DNA from 2 places in the Massilia sp. METH4 genome. Region 1 is predicted to be linked to the other one. Evidence: predicted binding sites of a transcription regulator. Region 1 holds the regulator's gene; the other holds the start of a gene.
What was found. The regulator sigma-54, encoded in region 1, starts transcription at its own class of promoters, with help from an activator protein. The targets are predictions, from matches to a motif close to TGGCANGNAANCTGCTTT.
Positions count from the first base shown of each region.

Region 2: the regulator sigma-54 is predicted to act here: its motif matches at 3,666-3,683, upstream of V6Z91_RS05005 (pilin).

Region 1 covers NZ_CP146614.1:2,361,470-2,368,650, forward strand. The annotation lists gene V6Z91_RS10455 (KpsF/GutQ family sugar-phosphate isomerase) at 1-614, shown strand, start outside; gene V6Z91_RS10460 (HAD family hydrolase) at 616-1,155, shown strand; gene lptC (LPS export ABC transporter periplasmic protein LptC) at 1,173-1,766, shown strand; gene lptA (lipopolysaccharide transport periplasmic protein LptA) at 1,784-2,368, shown strand; gene lptB (LPS export ABC transporter ATP-binding protein) at 2,368-3,126, shown strand; gene V6Z91_RS10480 (RNA polymerase factor sigma-54) at 3,177-4,646, shown strand; gene raiA (ribosome-associated translation inhibitor RaiA) at 4,747-5,103, shown strand; gene V6Z91_RS10490 (enoyl-CoA hydratase/isomerase family protein) at 5,237-6,319, shown strand; gene V6Z91_RS10495 (amidohydrolase family protein) at 6,327-7,181, shown strand, end outside.
Region 2 covers NZ_CP146614.1:1,122,096-1,129,276, reverse strand. The annotation lists gene sucC (ADP-forming succinate--CoA ligase subunit beta) at 609-1,778, shown strand; gene sucD (succinate--CoA ligase subunit alpha) at 1,792-2,673, shown strand; gene V6Z91_RS05010 (FHA domain-containing protein) at 2,940-3,530, shown strand; gene V6Z91_RS05005 (pilin) at 3,731-4,213, shown strand; gene V6Z91_RS05000 (flagellar brake protein) at 4,271-4,978, opposite strand; gene V6Z91_RS04995 (hypothetical protein) at 5,121-5,507, opposite strand; gene moaC (cyclic pyranopterin monophosphate synthase MoaC) at 5,584-6,069, opposite strand; partial or broken gene V6Z91_RS04985 (M48 family metalloprotease) at 6,092-6,856, shown strand.

The sequences.
Region 1 (7,181 bases):
TGATCTCCATGACGGGCAAGCCCGAATCGAGCCTGGCGAAGCTGGCGGACGTGCACCTGGACGTGTCGGTGGCCAAGGAGGCGTGCCCGATGAACCTGGCGCCCACCGCATCGACCACGGTTACGCTGGCGCTGGGCGACGCGATCGCCGTCGCGCTCCTGGACCTGCGCGGTTTCAAGGAAGAGGATTTCGCCCGCTCGCACCCCGGCGGCGCGCTGGGCCGCCGCCTGCTGACGCATGTGCGCGACATCATGCGCCAGGGCGACGCGATCCCGGCCGTCACGGCCGACACGCGGCTGCCGGACGCGCTGATGCAGATCACGCAAAAAGGCATGGGCATGACGGCCGTGGTCGATGCACAATACCGGCCGGTGGGCGTGTTCACCGACGGCGACCTGCGCCGCATGATCGACAAGGTGCAGGACTTTTCGAAAGTCGTGATCGGCGACGTGATGCATGCCAATCCCCGCACCATCGGGCCGGACAAGCTGGCCGTCGATGCGGTGGCCGTGATGGAAGAGTACCGCATCAACCAGATGCTGGTGGTGGATGAAGACGGCAAGCTGGTCGGCGCGCTGCACATCCATGACCTGACGCGCGCAAAGGTGATCTGACATGAGTATTCAATATGACGCGGCCGTCGTCGAACGGGCCGCGAAGGTCAGGCTGTTCATTTTCGACGTCGACGGCGTGCTGACCGACGGCGGCCTGCACTACGGCGCCGAAGGCGAGGCGTTCAAGACGTTCAACGTGCAGGACGGCCTGGGCATCAAGCTGTTGCAGGAAGCGGGCATCCTCACCGGCATCATCAGCGCGCGCCGTTCGCCGCAGGTGACGGCGCGCGCCAAGGACCTGGCGATCGAATTCGTGCACCAGGGCGGGCATGACAAGCTCACGCCGTTCAAGGCGCTGCTGGCCCAGCTGAACCTTTCCGAGGAGCAGGTGGGGTTCATCGGCGACGACGTGGTCGATCTACCCATCCTGTCGCGCGTCGGTTTCGCCGTGGCGGTGCCGAACGCGCGCCCGGAAGTGCTCACGCGCGTGCATCACGTGACGGAAAACCGTGGCGGCCATGGCGCCGTGCGCGAAGTGTGCGAATTCGTGATGCGTGCGCAAGGCAGTTACGAGCGCGTGATGGCCCAGTTCCTGGGCTGACGTTTCAAGGAGAAGCCATGCGCAACCAGCGAACCGCCCACCGCTACCGGCTGTCGATCGGCATGATGCTCGCGCTGTTCGGCGCGCTGGGCTCGTTCTGGCTCGTCCAGATGATGGATCGGGCCGGCGGAGAAATGGAGGCGGGCATCAAGGTCGACGAGCCGGATTACATCGTGGAGCGCTTCTCGTTCGTGCGCATGACGAAGACCGGCCAGCCCAGCTACATCATTTCAGGCGACAAGCTGACGCACCGGCCGTCCGACGATTCGTCGGAGGTCGAGAAGCCGGTGGTGCGCAGCCTGTCGGGCGACAAGCCGCCGATGGACATCCGCGCCGAGCGTGCCCGCGTTGACCAGGACAATGCGCGCGTGACGTTGACGAAGAACGTGAACATCCACCGCGCCGCCGCGCCGAACGCACGGGACATGACGCTGACGACGGAAAAGCTGACGATTTATCCCGACGAGGACCGCATGGAAACGGACCAGCCGGTGCGGATGCAGAGCGGCGGCGCCACCGCCACCGGCGTGGGCATGCAGGCCAACAATGCCACCCGCCAGTTGCAGCTGGGGCGCGGCACGATCGTGTATCCACCCCGGGCGCGGCAATAGACAAATAGGAATCGAAGATGAAGAAACTCATACTGTCGGCGTTACTGCTGCTGGGAGCGGCGGGGTTCGCGGCGGCCGAGAAGGCCGACTCGTACAAGCCCACGGAAATCAACTACGGCCGCCTGGACGCGGACGACGTCAAGCAGGTGTACACCTTCACCGGCGACGTGACGCTCACCCGCGGCACGCTGCGCATGAAGGCCGACAAGGCGGTGGTGACCTACACGCCGGACGGCTACCAGCTGGCCACCCTGACCGGCGGCGGCAAGAAGGTGACCTTCCGCCAGAAGCGCGACGGCGAGGGCGACCAGTGGATGGAAGGCGAGGCCGACCGCATCGAATACGATGAAAAGGGCGAGCTGGTGAAGATGTATTCGAAGGCGAAAATCCGCCGCCTCGAAGGCAGCAAGCCGAGCGACGAGGTCGAGGGCGAATTCATCTCCTACGACAGCCGCCGCGAATTCTTCAGCGTGCGCAATACCAGCACGGGTAACGACAAGCCGGGCGCGGGCCGCGGCACGATGGTGATCCAGCCGAAACGCACGGCGCCGCCGCCGGCCGGCACCACCCAACCGCCGGCCGCGCCGGCAGCGGGGGACTGATGGACGGAGCGCAACAGAATTGCAGCACGCTGATCGTGCGTGGCTTGCAAAAGAGCTATGGCAAGCGGCAGGTGGTGCACGACGTGTCTTTGCAGCTGGCGTGCGGCGAAGTGGTGGGCCTGCTGGGTCCGAACGGCGCGGGCAAGACCACGTCGTTCTACATGATCGTGGGCCTCGTCGCCTCGGACGCCGGCACCATCGACCTCGACGGTACCGACATCTCGACGCTGCCGATCCACAAGCGCGCCACGCTCGGCCTGTCCTACCTGCCGCAGGAAGCCTCCGTGTTCCGCAAGCTGACGGTGGAGGACAATATCCGTGCCGTGCTGGAGATCCAGAAGGTCAATGGCAAGGCCTTGCCGAAGGCCGACATCGATGCGCGGCTGAACGCGCTGCTGGCCGACCTGCAGATCGAGAAGCTGCGCGAGAACACGGCGCTGTCGCTGTCCGGCGGCGAGCGGCGCCGCGTGGAAATCGCCCGCGCGCTGGCCACCAACCCGCGTTTCGTGCTGCTCGACGAGCCGTTCGCCGGCGTGGACCCGATCGCGGTGATCGAAATCCAGCGCATCGTGCGCTTCCTGAAGGAGCGTGGCATCGGCGTATTGATCACGGATCACAACGTGCGCGAAACGCTGGGCATCTGCGACCGGGCGTATATCATCAATCAGGGCAGCGTACTGGCTTCCGGCCGGCCGGACGACATCATTGCCGACGAATCCGTGCGCCGCGTTTATCTGGGTGAACATTTCCGCATGTGATCCACCATTTCCAGCCCTTGAACGCAGCCCTTGAACGTTATTGATCAGCCATGAAACAGTCTTTGCAACTGCGCACTTCCCAGCATCTCGCGCTGACGCCGCAACTGCAGCAGTCGATCCGGCTGCTGCAATTGTCCACGCTGGAGCTGCACCAGGAACTGGAACAGCTGCTGACCGATAACCCCCTGCTCGAGCGGCTCGACGATCCGCTCGACCGCTCGGTGCGCCTGCTGGCCGATGGCGCGATCAATACCTCGCAGGGCGGCACCGAGGCGCCGCCGGAGGGCGGCCCGGCGCACGACGCGCCGGCCGCGCCGGAACCGGAGGCGTATGACGGCGGCGATGGCGAAGGGCTGGCCACCGGCGACCTCGACTGGGGCAGCGCCGGCAGCGGCAAGGGCCCGGACGACGACGATGCCCGCCCGCAGCTGGAAGCGAGCCACCGCAGCCTGCGCGAGCACCTGATGGAGCAGATGCGCGTCACGGTCCTCGAATCCCGCGATCGCGCCCTGGTGGAACTGATCATCGACGCGCTGGACGACAACGGCTATCTCGAAGAGAGCCTGGAAGAGATCCATGAACGCTTGCCGGAAGAGCTGGAAATCGAGATCGACGAGTTGCGCACGGCCCTGAAACTGCTGCAGAGCTTCGACCCGCCCGGCATCGGCGCCCGCAACGCCTCCGAATGCCTGGCGCTGCAGATCCGGCGCATGCCGAACGTGCCGCTGGTGACCCGCCGCATGGCGCTGTGCATCGTCGAAAAACACCTGCAATGGTTCGCCCAGCGCGACTTCAACAAGCTCAAGAAGGCGCTCGATTGCGATGACGAAGACTTGCGAGAGGCGCAGGCCGTGATTCGCCAATGCAATCCGCATCCGGGCGCCGCCTTCGCACCCGACGTGTCAGACTATGTGGTACCGGACGTGGTGGTGAAGAAAGGACGCAACGGCTGGGTCGTCACACTGAACAACGACGTGATGCCGCGCCTGCGTGTCAATGCGCTGTATGCCAGCCTGCTCAAGCAGGGCAAGGGCGAATCGCAGATGAGCGCCCAGTTGCAGGAAGCCAAGTGGCTCATCAAGAACATGCGCCAGCGCTTCGACACCATCCTCCGCGTGGCCCAGGCCATCGTCGAGCGGCAGAAGAACTTTTTCTCGCATGGCGCTGTGGCAATGAGGCCCCTTGTGTTGCGCGAGATTGCTGATACACTGGGCCTGCACGAGAGCACTATCTCTCGGGTAACAACTCAAAAATACATGCTGACCCCTCACGGCATGTTTGAGTTGAAGTACTTTTTTGGCAGCCATGTCGCAACCGAAGCTGGTGGGGAAGCTTCCTCGACTGCGATCAGGGCGCTGATTGTGCAATTCACAGGAGCCGAAGACCCGAAGAACCCTTTATCCGACAGTAAGATTGCGGACATGCTGGGTGAACAAGGCATGGTGATTGCACGGCGCACCGTCGCCAAGTATCGCGAAGCATTGAAAATCCCTCCAGTCAGCCTCCGCAAGTCTTTGTAGTCACTCTTTGCTTTTCATGCAGTGCATGGGTTCCTCTGCGCCGCCGTCTTGATTGGTGGAGACCGCACGAACCTGTAAATATTTCTTTAGGAGTGTGTGTATGAATCTGACTATCAGTGGACACCATATCGACGTTACCCCTGCCATTCGCGAGTATGTGCAGAACAAGCTGGAACGCGTTAGACGCCATTTCGATCAGCTGATCGATGTAAGTGTGATCCTGAGTGTAGATAATCTCACCGAGAAAGAAAAAAGGCAGAAGGCGGAAATCAATCTGCGCATGTCGGGCAAAACGGTATTCGTCGAAAGCGTCGCGCAAGACTTGTATGCGGCCATCGACACGCTGATCGACAAGCTGGACCGCCAGGTCATGAAGCACAAGGATAAAGTGCAGAACCACAATCACGAAACCATCAAGCACCTGAGCGAGAGCGAGATCCCCGCGTCGCCCGCATAACGACGGGCGCAGGTCTGCTGCAACAAAAGGGCGCGCGATGCGCCCTTTGTTATGTCAGCACTGAAGGATTTATGCCACACCCTTCGCATCCATGGCTAGAATGAGGCCAATAACGACAACGATGCGAGACACCATGACCGACCACGTCCATACGAAGGTGCGCAACGGCACCGGCTTCATCACACTCGACCGTCCCAAGGCATTGAACTCGCTGTCGCTCGACATGATCCGGACGATCACGGGCACGCTGCTGTCCTGGCGCGACGACGATGACATTGCCGCCGTCGTCATCCGCAGCACTACCGAGAAGGCCTTGTGCGCGGGCGGCGATATCCGCTTCTTCCATGCCGCCGGCAGCGCCACGCCGCAGGGCGGCAGTGCCCAGATCGAGGATTTCTTCACCGAGGAATATGCGCTGAACTATGTCGTGCACTGCTTCCCCAAACCGTATGTCGCCGTGATGGATGGCGTGGTGATGGGCGGCGGCATGGGCATTGCGCAGGGCGGCCCGCAATGCGGCGTGCGCGTGGTGACGGACCGCACGCGCCTGGCGATGCCCGAGGTAAACATCGGCCTGTTCCCCGACGTGGGCGGCAGCTACTTCCTGTCGCGCGCGCCCGGCAAGCTCGGCATTTACCTGGCGTTGACCGCCGTCACGATCGGCGCGGCCGATGCGCTGTATTGCAAGCTGGCGGACCATTACGTGCCCGCGCCCGAGCTGCCACTGCTGGCCGACCTGGTCGGTTCCACGGCCGGCGCCGGCCTGCGCGAGGCGGTCGCCATGTTCGCCCGCCCGCTGCGCGAGGAAGCGGGCCCGTCGGAATTGCAGGCGCACCGCGCACTGATCGACGACCATTTCTCGCAGCATTCCGTGCTGGACATCGTCGCCTCGCTGCGCCGCGACGATCACCCGTTCGCGCAGAAGACACTGGCCGCGATGGAACGCCGCTCGCCGCTGATGATGCGCGTCACGCTCGAGATGATCCGGCGCGGCGCCACGATGGGCATTGCCGACTGCCTGCGCATGGAACGCAACCTGGTGCGACGCACCTTCGAGCACGGCGAGGTGATCGAAGGCGCGCGCGCGCTCGTCATCGATAAGGACCATGCGCCGCGCTGGAATCCACCCACGCTGGAAGCGGTGACGGACGAGATGGTGGCGCGCTTCTTTGAGCCGGCCTGGCCTTCGTGGGCCCATCCGTTGCGGCACCTGTGAGGCCGTCTTGGACCGCCGCGCATTCCTGACATGGACCGCCGCTGCGCTGGCGCTGCCGGCTCGCGCCGACGAGGCCGCCGAGCCGGTGCTGCTGGTAGACCACCACCAGCACCTGTTCAGCCCGGCAATGGCGCGGCTGCTCGACACGGGCGCGGGCGGACCGCCCGCGATCGCGGGGAAGGACGTGATCGCGCTGCTCGACACCGCCGGCATCCGGCGCGCCGCGCTGCTGTCCGTGGCCTATGTGTGGGGCAGCCCGGCGCGCAAGATCGACGACGAGTACACCAAGGTGCGCGCCGAGAACGACTTCAACGGCGCGCAGGCGGCGCTGTACCCGGACCGGCTGCGCGCGTTCTGCAGCTTCAATCCGCTGAAGAATTACGCGCTGGAAGAACTGGAACGGTGCGCGGCGCTGCCCGACCTGAAGCATGGCATCAAACTACACTTCGGCAATTCAGACGTGCAGCTGGACGTGCCCGAGCATGTGGCGCGCCTGCGGCAGGTGTTCGCCGCGGCCAATGCGAAGAAGATGGCGATCGTCGTGCACATGCGCGCGTCGGTGTCGAAGCGGCGCCCGTACGGCGCCGCGCAGGCACGCATCTTCCTGGATGAGCTGCTACCCGCCGCGCCGGACGTGACGGTACAGGTGGCCCACCTCGCCGGCACCGGCCCCGGCTATGACGATCCACCGTCCGACGAGGCGGTGGGGGTACTGGCCGAAGCCGTGGCCGCGCATGATGCGCGTACGAAACGGTTGTGGTTCGACGTGGCCACCATGGCCAATCCTGAGATCACGCCGCCGCAGCGGGAAAAGCTGGCCCGGCGCATCCGCCAGATCGGTGCGGACCGGGTGCTGTTCGGC
Region 2 (7,181 bases), 1.2 Mb from region 1:
AAATGGGGACGTACCCCATTTTTCGAGCAATATTTCCCGAAATTCGGGGCCTGTCACCGGTTTTTTGTCTTGGCGGCGCTCTGGGCGCTCCCAAAGTCGTACGATCACTTTGCTATCCAGCCCCTGATCGGTGTGCTACACTTTTGTAGTTTTATGCAGCACCGCGGGTGCGGTGGTTGTCCGTAGAAGCTGCGGCAACGTACGAAATCAGTACATGGCTGCTTACTAATTTGGCCGCGCAAGCGGCATCGGTGTTATGTTCCTGTCAAATTCTTTCCGAAGTGCGCTTTCCCCACTGCGCGCCATGGACATCCGGGCGATCGCGCCTGGCGGTGAACCATGGGATTTGACCAGTCATCACGCCGACATCTCAGTCAACGACACCCTGCTGGCTTCCAAGATTCCGGTTGCCGCCAGCGCCACGCACCCGCATGTAACACGTTTCAACCCGACACCTGTCGCGCCATCGTCGAAGGGGGCGCGCCATTCGTCGGGTCTCGACCCACGCTGGGGGGCTCATGCCGCCACCACAGCCCAGGTGCCGCAAGACTGAAGCAGCAAAACATTTCAAACCCCATTTCATATTCAGCATCAGAAGGGAAGCCAGCATGAAGATCCATGAGTATCAAGGCAAAGAAATCCTCCGGAAGTTCGGAGTGACGGTTCCGCGCGGCATTCCGTGCATGTCCGTGGAAGAAGCAGTGAAAGCTGCCGAAACCCTGGGCGGCCCGGTCTGGGTGGTCAAGGCGCAGATCCACGCCGGTGGCCGTGGCAAAGGCGGCGGCGTGAAGGTCGCCAAGTCTTTGGCCCAGGTCAAGGAATACTCCGAACAGATCATGGGCATGCAGCTGGTGACCCACCAGACCGGTCCTGAAGGCCAGAAAGTACGCCGCCTGCTGATCGAAGAAGGCGCGGACATCAAGAAGGAACTGTACGTTTCGCTCGTGACCGACCGCGTTTCGCAGCGCGTGGTGCTGATGGCTTCCTCCGAAGGCGGCATGGACATCGAAGAAGTGGCTGAATCGCACCCGGAAAAGATCCACAACGTGATCATCGATCCGGCCGTGGGCCTGACCGACGCGGAAGCCGACGACGTCGCCCGCAAGATCGGCGTGCCGGAAGGTTCGATCGCCGACGCGCGCGCCAACCTGCAAGGCCTGTACAAGGCCTACTGGGAAACCGACGCATCGCTGGCTGAAATCAACCCGCTGATCCTGACCGGCGACGGCAAAGTGATCGCCCTGGACGCCAAGTTCAACTTCGACTCCAACGCCCTGTTCCGTCATCCGGAAATCGTCGCCTACCGCGACCTGGACGAAGAAGATCCGGCCGAAGTCGAAGCATCGAAGTTCGACCTGGCCTACATCTCCCTGGACGGCAACATCGGCTGCCTGGTGAACGGCGCCGGCCTGGCCATGGCCACGATGGACACCATCAAGCTGTTCGGCGGCGAGCCGGCCAACTTCCTGGACGTGGGCGGTGGCGCCACGGCCGAGAAAGTGACCGAAGCCTTCAAGATCATGCTGAAGAACCCGGGCCTGAAGGCGATCCTGGTGAACATCTTCGGCGGCATCATGCGTTGCGACGTGATCGCCGAAGGCGTGATCACCGCATCGAAGGCCGTTTCGCTGCAGGTACCGCTGGTCGTGCGCATGAAGGGCACCAACGAAGATCTGGGCAAGAAGATGCTGGCCGACTCCGGCCTGCCGATCATCGCCGCCGACACCATGGAAGACGCAGCCAAGAGCGTTGTTGCCGCTGCAGCCGGTCAAGCTTAATTAAGGAACCAACATGTCTATTCTGATCAATAAAGACACCAAAGTCATCACCCAGGGCATCACCGGCAAGACCGGCCAGTTCCACACCCGCATGTGCCGCGACTACGCGAACGGCAAGAACGCTTTCGTGGCAGGCGTGAACCCGAAGAAAGCCGGCGAAGACTTCGAAGGCATCCCAATCTTCGGTTCCGTGAAGGAAGCTGCTTCGGAAACCGGTGCAACCGTTTCCGTGATCTACGTGCCGCCCGCAGGCGCCGCCGCCGCGATCTGGGAAGCGGTCGAAGCCGAGCTGGAACTGGCGATTTGCATCACCGAAGGCATCCCTGTCCGTGACATGATGGAAATCAAGGATCGCATGGCCAAGGCCGGTTCGAAGACCCTGCTGCTGGGCCCGAACTGCCCAGGCCTGATCACCCCGGACGAAATCAAGATCGGCATCATGCCTGGCCACATCCACCGCAAGGGCCGTATCGGCGTCGTGTCCCGTTCGGGCACGCTGACCTATGAAGCCGTGGGCCAGCTGACCGCGCTGGGCCTGGGCCAATCGTCGGCAGTCGGCATCGGCGGCGACCCGATCAACGGCCTGAAGCACATCGACATCATGAAGATGTTCAACGACGATCCGGAAACGGACGCCGTGATCATGATCGGCGAGATCGGCGGTCCGGACGAAGCCAACGCCGCGCGTTGGGTCAAGGACAACATGAAGAAGCCGGTCGTCGGCTTCATCGCTGGCGTGACCGCGCCTCCGGGCAAGCGCATGGGCCACGCCGGCGCGCTGATCTCCGGCGGCGCCGACACGGCTGAAGCCAAGCTCGCCATCATGGAAGAATGCGGCATCAAAGCGACGAAGAACCCGTCGGAAATGGCTCGCCTGCTGAAGGCAATGCTGTAATTTCGGACGTTGTTCGATAATGACGGGGGCTGCGGCCCCCGTTCTTTTTTGTGGCTGGGGTGAGCTCCCTGCTGAGCTGGTCGCAATACAACACAGGGGCTGCCGGAGCGCCGTACCGCCCCGATTTTTACAACAGGGACAGTCCCCGAATTTTTACAACAGGGACAGCCGGAGCGCCGTACCGCCCCGAATTTTTACAACGCCGGGGTGCGGGACCGCCGTACCGTCCCGGACCTCGCAAACAGTTGGCTTCCGGAGGTGGTTGGTTGGCAAAAATCCTGATTTCCCGCGACGGGGTGCTGGAAAAGACCGTGCAGCTCACGAAGGAGCGCATGACGATCGGCCGCCACCCGCACAACGACATCGTGCTCGAACATCCGACCGTCAGCGGCGACCATGCCGCGATCACGACCATCCTCGACGATTCCTTCCTGGAAGACCTGTATTCCACGAATGGCACGTTCGTGAACGGCCAGCGGGTAAGCAAGCATCACCTGCGCCATGGCGACACGGTCAAGCTGGCGAAATACAGCATCGAATTCGTGGCGGACGGCATCCGCCCCATCAGCGGCCTTCCCGCTACGCCGGCCACGCTGCCGACGGCCCGCATCGAGGTGCTGAACGGCAGCAATGCCGGCCGGGTACTGGAATTGACCAAGATGCAGACCAGCCTGGGCCGCGCCGGCGTGCAGGTCGTGGTCATCAACCGCACGGAAGCAGGCTACGCCGCTGTCCATGCCGAGGGCGAGCGCATTCCGCTGCTGAACGATGCGCCGCTCGGCAAGTTGCCGCAGGCACTGGCGGACGGCGACGTGCTGGACCTGTCCGGCACCCGGATGGCGTTCCGGTTGGTCTGACGAAAATCGTCAGATGACGCTTTTTGCAGGTCCATGTGACAATCTACGAACATGCAAGTGACGAAAAATGTCACTGTTTCCTAACGGAACTGCCACAAACGGCGGATTTCGGGTAGGAAGCGGCGCAAACCGGGCTGGCACGCGGATTGCTCTACATCAATCATCCCAACCCGTTACGTTTCTTTTGAAGGAGCAACACCATGAAATCCATGAACCAGAAAGCCCAAGGCGGTTTCACCCTGATCGAACTGATGATCGTCGTGGCGATCATCGGCATCCTGGCTGCCGTGGCAATTCCGCAGTACAGCAACTACTCGACGAAGGCCAAGCTGGGTAACGCCGTGACCGCCGCCGATTCCCTGAAGTCTTCCGTTGCCCTGTGCATCCAGGAAGCTGGCGGTACCACGACCGATTGCGACACCGGCGCAAACGGCATCCCGACCTTCGCCGCCACCAAGGAAGTCGCTTCGGCCGCCGTGACCGACGGCACCATCGTGCTGACGCTGGCAACCGGCATCCACACCGATGTCGACAGCCGCACGATCACCTTCGCACCTGCAGTCACCGCCACCGCAGTGGGCTGGACCGTGACGACGAACATCGCCAACACCACCTTCGCCAGCGCACTGACGAAGAACAGCGCTCCGGCCGCTCAGCAGGCTCAGCAACAGGCACAGCAGTAATCTGCCTCCAGCAGTACAAGAAACCGGGCTATCGAGCCCGGTTTTTTTTACGGCTTCTTACACGATCTTTTGCCGATCCGCGATCATCGCCTGGTACGTCAGGTTCTGCAGCATCATGTAATGCCCCGGATCGACATCGATGAATTGCATGCCGTAGGCATACCTTGGCCGCCCATCCGCCGCCGCTTCCGCCGCACTGACATTCTTGATCGACGCCTTGACGGTGACGATCACCTGCCGCTTGTCCGGCTCCGTGAGCAGCGTGAACTGCACGACGACGGGTTCCGGCGCCTCGGGAATGGGCCGCTTCGTATGCATCAGCGCCCCCGAAACGCTCAGGTTGACGAGGAAGCCGACCTGCTCGTGCCCGCTCGCCGTCTTCACCTGCGCCGGAATATCGACCTTGACGCGCATCGCCATCCGCAGGCTGGTACCCTGGATCTGCTTGGGGAAGGCCACGTGCGCATACAGCAGCGGCCTGCCGAAGATGCGTTCGACGATGGTATCGAACGAGCACACGTTCACGCCGGAGAACACCCGCAAGGTCAGCTTGTCGCCCTCGTACAGCGCGATCGGCGCCCCTTGTTCGAACGGGATCTTGATGATCAGGTACTCATCCTTGACCCACCCGATCACGCTGGAAAAATTCTGCGCGGGGCGCAGTGCCCGGTGGGTGATGACCTGCAGCCGCATGCCGACTTGCAGGTTCATCTGGTCGAAAGTGTACTGTTGAGGTGTAAGGTCGCGCTGCGTGGGGCCTGACATTGCTTGTCCTGGTCAAGGTAACAGGACGATTATAAGATTAATTGCCAGAAGGGAATGACTTTCTGGCATAAAATAAAGTGTCCGGACCGAGCCAGCGTACGGCCTCGGGGGCGCGGTTCACGTGCGGCGACTGGTGGCCAGTTCACCCAAGACGAAAAAAACCGGCAAGCTCCGGCGTGAACGACACATTCGCTTCGCCCACCGAACCCACGATCCCCTTTCGGACGGCATCATTGGGCGTTCCATATACTTCCATGCTGCGAACCACGCAGTACTTCATGACCTCCGCAATGTTCGCATCCGATATTTGCCAGTGACGAAGAATCGCATCCGAATCCTGGTACAACTGAAAGCTGTAGCAGAGACCCTTCTCATCATCGATATACGTCTGGACCATCAGCTGTGGAGCGTGCTTCTGCGCAAACGCGACTGCGTCGACGACCGCTTTCTTGAAGTCATCCGCATGCTGGCGATCGAACGCCATCGTATTGCGCAGCAGAATCGGCCCAGTTGTCTTGTCGTTGCTCATTCGAACCTCTACTCTGTCAACAGTGGAGGAACTGCGTTGATCGATCTCGAACGGAATCCTTATGCCGGCTCATGGATCAAGCCGACCAATCCCCGCTCTTCCCACCATGCTTTTCCCGCACGCGGATCTCGCTCATCACCATCCCGCGATCCACGGCCTTGCACATATCATAAATGGTCAGCAACCCGACCTGCACGGCCGTCAGCGCCTCCATCTCGACCCCGGTCTTCCCATACGTCTCCACCTGCGCCCGGCAATGCACGGACGAATTGGCCTCGTCGGTCTCGAAATCCACGGTCACCCGGGTCAATGCCAGCGGATGGCACAGCGGAATCAGATCGCTGGTACGCTTGGCACCCATGATTGCCGCGATGCGGGCAATGCCCAGCACGTCCCCCTTCTTGGCGGTTCCCGATAGAATGATGGCCAGCGTTTCCGGTTTCATCCGGATGCTGCCGGTGGCGATGGCGATGCGGTGGGTTTCGGCCTTGGCGCCGACGTCGACCATGTGGGCTTGGCCGGTGGTATCGAAGTGAGTAAGTTCGTGGGTGAGCTCGGACATACGCGGCATACTTAGTGACTGAATGAACAGGTATCATAGCACCGTGAACGCCACCCGATTCCCCCGCCGCCTGCTGGCCTCCCTCGCCGTTTCGCTCGCCGTTTCGTCCTTTGCACCCGCCGTGCAGGCACAAGCGCCCACCAACGTGCCGAGCCTGCCGAGCCTGGGCGATACCTCGCGCGAGGCGCTGTCGCCCGTCATCGAGCGCAAGCTGGGCGAGGAAATCATGCGCGATATCCGCTTCAACCGCGATTACCTCGACGATCCACCGATCATCGATTACCTGAACACCCTGGGCAACACGCTGGTATCGGCGCGGCCGGGGGCGCGCGGCGAGGCGAACTACGATTACTTCTTCTTCGCCGTGCGCGACCCGCAGCTGAACGCCTTCGCGCTGCCGGGCGGCTTCATCGGCGTGCACTCGGCGCTGCTGCTCGCCGCGCAATCGGAGTCCGAGCTGGCGTCGGTGCTGTCGCACGAGATCGGGCACGTGGCGCAGCGGCACATCGCCCGCCAGCTGGGCGAGCAAAAGACCGATGCGCTGATTCCGCTGGCGGCGATGATCCTCGCGGCGCTCGTCGCCAAGGATAGCCCGGACGCGGCGATGGGCGTGATGATGGGCGGGCAGGGCGTGGCGATCCAGCGCCAGCTGAACTTCGGCCGCGAGGCCGAGCGCGAGGCGGATCGGGTGGGCTTCCAGATCATGGGCGCGGCCGGCTTTGAAACGAACGGCATGGTGGCGTTCTTCCAGCGCATGCAGAACGCCACGAAGATGTACGACACGTCGATGCCCTGGCTGATGAGCCACCCGCTGACGACGGAGCGCATCGCCGACATCCAGGCGCGCATCCGCGAAGCGCCTTACCGGCAGCGCGTGGATTCGCTGGACTTCTTCCTGGTCCGCTCGCGCGCCCGCGTGTTGCAGGACAAGTCCACCAAGGGCTACGCGGAATCGGAAGAATTCTTCCGCAACCAGATGGCGCAGCAAAGCCGCCACCAGATCGCGGCCGGCCAGTACGGCATGGCCTTCCTGGCCTTGCAGCGCGACGATTACAAGGGTGCCGAGAACTGGCTCGCCAAGGCGAAGGAAACGATCGAGCGCCCGCCGGCAC